Regions from separate parts of the Viridibacillus sp. d25.2 genome, predicted to be linked through region 2. Evidence: riboswitches for the same ligand, from Rfam matches in the RefSeq annotation. Region 2 holds a riboswitch; each other region holds the start of a gene.

Region 1 (2,204 bases), 760 kb from region 2:
CAACAGCATGGATCCCCTGACTTTGTAGTGGCTTAATTACTTCTTTTGGTTCATCTACAAAATGTACTAAATGATCAAACGATAATGTCATGTTCAAGTCCCCTTATTTAAATAGATAATGTGAAACGATTTTCACAAACGATTTCTCGATTGTTAATAACGCCCTTTCATCAAAATCAAATTTCGGATGATGATGCGGGAATTGTGTGCGTTCATCTTCATTTTGAGAGCCTACTTTGAAGTAAGTGCCTGGCTTTTCATTTAAAAAGTAGGCAAAGTCTTCTGCACCCATTGAAGGCTCGATATCTATTACAGATTCTACACCGAACTCATTTTCAAATAACTCTTTTACAAGCGCAGTTTCGACTGGATGATTATAAAGCGCTGGGTAGCCACGTAAATAATCAATTTCATATGTTGCATGCGCTGATTCAGTAGTCCCTTTTACAATTGCATAAATTTCCTCTTTCACCTTACTCCGAACATCTTCTGTCATTGTACGCACTGTTCCTTCAATAATCGCCGAATCTGCGATAATGTTAAAAGCACTACCTGCATGGAAAACCCCTACTGTCACTACCGCTGCATCAAAAGGGTTTAAGCGACGACTGACTATTTTCTGTAATGAACTTACTATTTCACTACCGATTACGATTGAATCGATGGATTGCTGTGGTTTTGCACCGTGTCCACCAAGCCCTTGAACTTTAATCGCGAATTTATCTACTGCTGCCATTCTATAGCCATCACCAACAGATACTTTTCCAACTGGAACACCTGAATCTAAATGTGCACCGAAAACATAATCCACATCTTTTAATACATCTTCAGCAATCATGAATTTTGCACCACCTGGTGGTTTTTCCTCCGCATGCTGGAAGATGAAAATGATGTTACCATGTAGATACTTGCGGTAATGACTGAGCGTTTTTGCTGTCGCTAGTAATGCGGTTGTATGCCCATCATGTCCACATGCATGCATGACGCCTTCTTTTTTGGATTTATAAGTAACTTCTTTTAAATCTGTAATTGGTAGTGCATCAAAATCGGCTCTTAAAGCAATTGTCTTACCAGACTGCTCCCCTTTTAAGATACCTATTAAACCATTTCCACCAATCCCTTTTTTCACTTCTAAACCAAAACCCTCAAGTTTTTCTGCAATAAACTTTGCTGTTTCATATTCTTCAAAAGATAGCTCAGGATGCTCATGCAAATATCTTCTCCATCCAACAATTTCATCAAAGCCTTGATCTATTTCTTCATAAATTGTAGTTAAAAGTTCTTTTTGCGTAATCGCACTCACTCAATATTCCTCCATTCGATTTATCCCTTCAATTCAAATTAGTTTACTATGAATTAAAGCTAAATTTTTTTCTTAACTTTTCATTATATGTATTACATGTTTATTTCATGATAATAAAAAGCCGACTTCTATATTTCACTCCAAGAAATCGACTTTGTATATAAGTCCCTCCTCATCTATCAAGCTTTTCAATCAACTTGCAGGAATTAGCACCTTGCTATAATAGCGGTTGCTGAGATGTCACAGGGCCAGTCCCTCCATCTCTCTCGATAAGAAAACCTATTGAATTAGTAGTATTTAAAAATCATAATACGTCAAGCCATTAAGAATTGCAATATATTTCCTGTGATTCTCTAAATTAATATGGTGCTTTTTGATAAAAATAGTTCGGCGTTTTACGTTCATTGTCATATGGTTTATGGAAAACATGAGTTGTAGCCGGTGATAATGGTGGAATAAGCCATGTCCAATTTCCCTTTACGTCACGCCCTGCAATTTGCTCATTAGTTTCGAAGCGCTTGAATTGTTGTGCTGCTGTATGGTGATCTACAATGCTCACGTCATCTTCTTTATACGAATATAAAACTGCTGCATTCAATTCAACTAATGCGCGGTCTTTCCATAAGGTAGAATTAGATACTGTATTTAGACCCATTTTCTCTGCAATTATTGGAAGCATATTATAACGATAATCATCCGCTAAATTACGCGCACCAATTTCTGTTCCCATATACCAACCGTTAAAAGGAGCCGCTGCATACGTGATGCCACCCACTTCCAGTTTCATATTCGAAATCATCGGCACTGCATACCATTTCAACTCAAGCTCTTCAAACCATTCAAACTCTGGATGACGAATCGGTACTTCTAATATATATTCAGCTGGAATATCGAATATTTG
Region 2 (2,204 bases):
TTCGTAGGGTCTCCAGTAACTGCAAGAATCTCATTAATGCCCAATGCATCTAGGCCCATTAAATGTGATTGTAAGCCGATTAGATTACGATCACGACAAGTAATATGGGCGAGGGAACGAATATTATTTTGCATTTTCAAAATAGAGCCCATTGCCATGTTGCTAATACGAGGTGATGCTAACGAATTATCAGCCATAGTGACAGCATCAACCCCTGTTGCATTGAGTATTTGCGCACCTTCTATAAAGGCAGCAGTATCAAGATGGCGAGGTGTATCAAGCTCTACGATAATTGTACGTTCCTTTTTCGCCTTTTCATGAAGTGGCACATGATGATCTGGTGTCGCCTCTTTAATCTCAATTACTTTTTTCTTTTTTACAATTTTATTTTCAATTGGTGGTAGGTCAGCAATACGTTTTTTAACCGCTTCAATATGCTTCGGCGTCGTACCACAGCACCCACCGATTAAGCGAACACCTTGGTCACGTAGTAAAACACCTGCACGACCAAAATAATCAGCCTCTGATTCATAAACAATTTTGCCATCTTCTACATCTAGTAGACTTGCATTTGGATACGCAGATAAGAGTGCCTTTGATGGTAATTCAACATCTTCAAACGCTTGGATTGTATGGTGGGGGCCTAAACGGCAGTTTACTCCAATAATATCTGCACCCAAAGCTTCTAATTGGTGTAGTGCATCATTTAATAGTAAGCCATTTTGTAAAATTCCTGGCTCGTGCATGGATACTTGCGAGATGATTGGTATATCTGTTACTTTGCGCAAATGCTTCACTACTGATGAAAGCTCTTCAAAATCATAGTATGTCTCAAGTAATAAACCGTCTGGATTACCCGATAGTAGATACCCAACCTGCTCATCAAGTGCAGCTATAATCTCATCTAGTGTCGCTTCACTTTTACGAATACCGCGAATACCACCAATTGTCCCTAAGACGAATTGTCCTCCAGGTGCCGCAGCACGTTTTGCAATTGCGATTGCCGATTCATTAAACTCTTTTACTGAACTCTCTAAACCATAACGTTCTAATTTAATGGCATTCGCTGTATATGTATTAGTCTGAATAATGTCAGCGCCAGCTTTAATATATTGTTGGTGAATATTTTCAATCACTTCAGGTTTAGTGATATTCAATTCCTCATAACAATAATCGATTCCGTAAGAATATAATAGAGTGCCCATCGCACCGTCAGCCGTTAAAACTTGTGTTTGCAGTTTTTCAAGTAATCCCATTAAAATCTCTTCCTTTCTACATAAAAAAGCCTTCTTATAAATAAGAAGGCTTGACGATAACGATGTTCGCTCCTTCTTATCTTTTCGGACAATCAGTAAATCCGCTGGAGTTAGCACCTGACCAAATGGCTGGTTGCTGAAGCTTCAAAGGGCCAGTCCCTCAGCTTCTCTTGATAAGAAATATTTATTTAATTGTTAGAATAATTAAAAGAATCATAACCCTTGAAATGAATATCGTCAAGTGGATTTTCGCAATTGTAGAAAAAATCAGTATTATACGTATATATTAGCTTCAAAACAAAAAAAGAGGACTTTTGAAGACCTAATATTAAAAGATTGATCTTTCTTTCATTGCTATTTATTTGCAAAAATTTCATTACTTTCTGCTTTATCATAATCCTTCGTTTCAACCAGTTTACCTTGAATGATCATGCGTTTAGAGCCATCATAATTACATGTGACAAGAGTGATCATTTTGTCATTTGTATCATCAATAACATCAATTTGCTCCGGTTGTACAATATGCATTTTTTCAATTTTATATTCATAGATTTTTTTAAAGTCAGTCAAATAAACTTGCATACCTTCCTCTGCATTTGTAAGAGGGCTAAAAAGTGCCTTCCCATTATTCATATTATGTCCAGCTAGCGCATAGTTAGCCTTCCCCATCTTTTGATCTGGTTTCATCGTACCTGCACCAACTGCTAGGTTTGTATTCGACACACCATATAAAACGGGCAATCGCATATTCACTTGAGGTACACTAATAGCTCCAATGGCATTTAGTTTCTTTTGATTGAATTGTGCCTTTACAACATCTTTGACATTTAAATCAGCTACTTGCTCAAAATCAAATGACGTATCTGGATTTTTCATAGCCATCTCTATGTCTTGTTGTTCAATCGTTGCTTTTGACATATTCGAGATGAAATAACCCATGATAGGTCG
Region 3 (2,204 bases), 910 kb from region 2:
GAGCTTGTTAGCGAATATGACAAAGCACATCTTTTCCGTTTAATGGACGAGCATTTGTATTTATCCGCTGGTGATAAGCAAAATAACTTTGAGTTGGGTGATATTCCAGCCGCTGGTGTTATTTGCTACGATATTCGTTTCCCAGAGTGGTTACGTCTACACGCGTTAAACGGAGCTAAAGTAATTTTTGTTTCTGCACAATGGCCAACACCGCGTATCGATCATTGGAAAACCTTATTACAAGCACGTGCAATTGAAAGCCAATGTTTTGTTATTGCAGTAAATCGAATTAGCCATAAAAAACAGAATTTCAACGGTCAGTCAATGGTTATTGAACCTTGGGGTGAAGTATTATGGACTGGTGGAGAAGATGAAGAAATGGCGATTATCGATGTTGATTTCTCTATAGTTGACGAAATTCGCCAACGAATCCCAGTGTATGATGATCGACGACCTGAATTATATAAAGATATTTCGAAATAATACAAAATTTCTAAAAAGTGTTTGACAACTAGAATATTACACAGTAATATTTAGTTCATAACTTACAAACGAATATTGAACTTTATCTAGAGAGACCGAGGGATAGGCCCTATGACGTCCGGCAACCCCCTGAAAAGGGAAGGTGCCAATTCCTACAGAATGAGTACATTCTGGAAGATAAATCGCCAATTTACATTTACGATACTTCTTTCAGAAAATTGAAAGAAGTATTTTTTAATAGAGTAAATACCAAGTAATTCTATAGAAGTTACATAATATAAACAGATTTGAGGGATGCAGTATGCTCGATATTCAGAATCTTATGAAAGTATATAAAACAAAAAAAGGTAAAGTAACGGGCGTGGAGAACGTATCACTGAAAATCAACAAAGGTGAAGTCTTCGGTATCGTAGGCTACTCTGGAGCAGGGAAAAGCTCACTTCTACGTTGTATCAATTTATTAGAGCGACCAACGAGTGGCAGTATCGTTGTAAATGGTCAAGACTTAACGAAGCTAAAAGGTGAGCAACTTCGAAAAGCTCGTTTGAAAATTGGTATGATTTTTCAACATTTTTACTTAATCAGTCAAAAAACTGTCGGGGAGAACATCGAATTTTCTTTAAAAGCAGCAGCTACACCGCCGGCACATATTAAAGCTCGTGTAAAAGAATTGCTAGAAATGGTTGGTTTAGCTGAGAAAATCGATGTCTATCCAGCACAATTAAGTGGCGGTCAAAAGCAACGTGTCGGTATCGCTCGAGCACTTGCAAATAACCCATCTATACTACTTTGTGATGAAGCAACTTCAGCACTTGATCCAAAAACGACAGTTTCCATTTTACGATTACTGAAGAAAATCAACCGTGAGCTTGATATTACAATCGTCTTGATTACTCATGAAATGGATGTTGTTAAAGAAATTTGTGATCGCATGGTTGTTATGCAAGATGGGAAAGTCATTGAAGAGGGTGCTGTCTATGACATTTTTGCAAATCCAGTTGAGCCTTTAACCCAAGAGTTTATCAGTAGTGTTGTATCATTTGAACTTCCGCCAACAATTCTTAATGGTGTCAAAGGGAAGATGGTTAAAGTGCTATTCAAAGGGGATGTCGCTGGTGAGGGAGTCATCTCAGATATGATTCAAAACTTCGATGTACACGGGAATTTCCTGCACGGTACTATTGAGTATATTCAAGAAAAACCGCTTGGCATTTTCCTAATGGAGCTACAAGGTCATCCGGATAATGTGAAGAGAGCCATTTCTTATTTGGAAGGGCGCGGTGCGCTTGTGGAGGTGATTAACGATGTTATTTGATTTCGAACATTTCCTTAGCATGCTTCCAGATATATGGAAAGCATTTGGTGAAACATTACTCATGGTTGGTATTTCACTTAGCATTTCGCTAATCATCGGGTTACCATTAGGTATTATTTTATTTGTTACAAGCAAAGGTTTATCTTTACGAAACCGTTTTTTAAATGGCATTCTAGGATTTATCGTCAATCTTGTTCGTTCCATTCCTTATATCATTCTATTAGTAGCGTTGTTCCCACTAACCAAAATATTAGTTGGGGATACTATTGGGCCAGTAGCTGCGAGTGTTTCATTATCTGTAGCAGCAATCCCATTTTTCGCGAGACTTGTTGAAACGTCTATGCGTGAAATTGATAAAGGTGTCATCGAAGCATCAATTGCAGTCGGTGCAACACCGTGGATGATT
Region 4 (2,204 bases), 830 kb from region 2:
ATTGAAGCTAACCCACTCTACATTTTCGTGACTACGTAGATATTCTGCAACTTTTTGTGCATTTTCATTGTGACGTGGTACACGTAAATGTAGCGTTTCAAGACCTTGAATTAATTGGAATGCATTGTCAGGACTTAATGTTGGACCAAAATCACGTAGTAATTGAACGCGCAGACGAGTTGCGAATGCAGCACTTGCAGCATCAACACCATAGCGAATACCATGATAAGATGCATCTGGCTCAGTATAGTCAGGGAATTTCCCTTGTGTCCAACCAAATTTTCCAGCATCAACAGCGACTCCACCGATAACTGTACCGTGTCCACCAATCCATTTTGTTGCAGAGTGTACTACAATATCTGCTCCGAACTCGATTGGATTTGAACCATATGGTGATGGGAATGTATTATCAACAATTAATGGAATCTCATTTTCATGCGCGATATTTGCCAAGGCTTCAATATCTACTACAGTTAAACTTGGATTACCGATTGTTTCCACATAAATCGCTTTTGTATTTTTTTGAATTGCTGAACGGAAATTTTCAGGATCTCTTTCATCTACAAATGAAGCTGTAATGCCATAGCGCGGTAAAGTATTGGCTAATAAATTATATGTACCGCCATATAAACTACCCGAAGCAACGATATGATCTCCAGCACGAGCAATATTTAAAATTGAAAATGAAATAGCAGCCATTCCTGAAGATAGTGCTACTGCTGCTGTTCCACCTTCTAAAAGTGCAACGCGTTTTTCGAATACATCGACAGTTGGGTTCATAATACGAGAATAAATATTACCGGGTTCTTCAAGCGCAAATAGTTTTTGAGCATGCTCCGTACTATTAAAAGCGTAAGCAGTTGTACGATAAATTGGTACTGCACGTGCACCTGTTGTTGGATCTGCTACTTGGCCACCGTGTAATAATAAAGTTTCTGGACGTAAGTTAGTCATCATTTATTCCTCCTAAATGTTTTTTTAAGATGGCAAATCGGAGGTGTGATGAGGATTTTATGGAAAAACAAAAACCCTCTTCGCTAAGAAGAGGGTTGCATACGCAATTTTTCCTCCCCTTATCTGTCAGATCCGATTAAAAATCTGTAGGAATTAGCACCATTGTGAGTTCATCACTCACCGGTTGCTGGGCATCGCAGGGCCTATCCCTCCGCCGCTCTTGATAAGAGTATTTGATTCAGTTCCATCTTGTTGACAAGTATAGAAGATATATCAAACTGATGTCAATACTTTTATTTGTTTTTTCTGAAAATTATTTTAATAGATACTCTGTTTACTCATATGAAATTAATTTAAGTAGACTTTAAATTATGGTAGCCTAAAGAAAGTAAATATTTTTATTTCACAAAGGGGTTTCGAATTATGGTAAAAGAATTACTACGTAGTCACTCTTCTGTACGCAAATATACAGGAGAAATTATTCCTAAAGAAGTCGTTATCGATTTAATTGAAACAGCACAAATGGCGGCAAGCTCGCATTTCGTACAAGCATACAGCGTCATTTGGGTTACGGATGAAGATAAGAAGAAAAAACTTGGAGAACTTTCAAATAATGAGTTCCAATTTGGAACAGCAGGTGCTTCGTTTTTATTTTGTGTAGATTTTAAACGACTGCAAGTTGCTGGTCAAAAAAATGGTATAGAAATTATTGCTGACTCTGCGGAAAACGTACTTGTAGGTGTTGCAGATGTTGCACTTTTCGCTCAAAACTTCGTTATTGCTGCTGAAGACCAAGGCTATGGTATTTGTTATATTGGTGGAGCGCGTAATAATCCAAATGAAATAAGCGAATTATTCGGGCTTCCAGAATACGTTTTCCCCTTGTTTGCTATGACAATCGGTGTACCTACGAAGCGAAATGAAACAAAACCCCGTTTACCAGTAGAAGCTGTACTACATGAAAATAATTATGATGTAGAACAATATGACACATTGCTAGATGAATATGATGCAACAATGGAAGCTTACTACGCTAGTCGTGGATCAAATCGTAAAATGGCTACCTGGACAAAACAAATGGCTGACTTCTTAATAGAGCAACGCCGACCACATATTAATGAATTTTTGGCACAAAAAGGATTTAATTGGAAGTAATAAAAGAACCTCTGAAATTAGGGACATCTAGTTTCAGAGGTTTTTAATTTGTAGTTGACCTAATTCGATTCCTTTTAATACGCATCATCTCTTTC

What was found. A riboswitch is a leader RNA that binds a small molecule or an ion and turns the genes downstream of it on or off. The one in region 2 is predicted to bind S-adenosylmethionine.
Region 1: it holds a riboswitch for S-adenosylmethionine, as region 2 does, so the genes downstream of both, ACZLO7_RS21225 (M20 metallopeptidase family protein) here and ACZLO7_RS03125 (bifunctional homocysteine S-methyltransferase/methylenetetrahydrofolate reductase) in region 2, are expected to answer to the same signal.
Region 3: it holds a riboswitch for S-adenosylmethionine, as region 2 does, so the genes downstream of both, ACZLO7_RS20525 (methionine ABC transporter ATP-binding protein) here and ACZLO7_RS03125 (bifunctional homocysteine S-methyltransferase/methylenetetrahydrofolate reductase) in region 2, are expected to answer to the same signal.
Region 4: it holds a riboswitch for S-adenosylmethionine, as region 2 does, so the genes downstream of both, ACZLO7_RS20890 (O-acetylhomoserine aminocarboxypropyltransferase/cysteine synthase family protein) here and ACZLO7_RS03125 (bifunctional homocysteine S-methyltransferase/methylenetetrahydrofolate reductase) in region 2, are expected to answer to the same signal.

What each region holds. Positions count from the first base shown of each region.
Region 1 is NZ_CM196652.1:4,343,148-4,345,351, forward strand. It holds gene ACZLO7_RS21220 (VOC family protein) at 1-91, opposite strand, end outside; gene ACZLO7_RS21225 (M20 metallopeptidase family protein) at 104-1,303, opposite strand; SAM riboswitch class I at 1,473-1,579, opposite strand; gene ACZLO7_RS21230 (nitric oxide synthase oxygenase) at 1,662-2,204, opposite strand, start outside.
Region 2 is NZ_CM196652.1:617,798-620,001, reverse strand. It holds gene ACZLO7_RS03125 (bifunctional homocysteine S-methyltransferase/methylenetetrahydrofolate reductase) at 1-1,256, opposite strand, end outside; SAM riboswitch class I at 1,330-1,436, opposite strand; gene ACZLO7_RS03120 (class A sortase) at 1,611-2,204, opposite strand, start outside.
Region 3 is NZ_CM196652.1:4,187,670-4,189,873, reverse strand. It holds gene ACZLO7_RS20530 (carbon-nitrogen family hydrolase) at 1-483, shown strand, start outside; SAM riboswitch class I at 563-667, shown strand; gene ACZLO7_RS20525 (methionine ABC transporter ATP-binding protein) at 785-1,798, shown strand; gene ACZLO7_RS20520 (methionine ABC transporter permease) at 1,788-2,204, shown strand, end outside.
Region 4 is NZ_CM196652.1:4,272,184-4,274,387, forward strand. It holds gene ACZLO7_RS20890 (O-acetylhomoserine aminocarboxypropyltransferase/cysteine synthase family protein) at 1-954, opposite strand, end outside; SAM riboswitch class I at 1,071-1,184, opposite strand; gene ACZLO7_RS20895 (NADPH-dependent oxidoreductase) at 1,378-2,109, shown strand.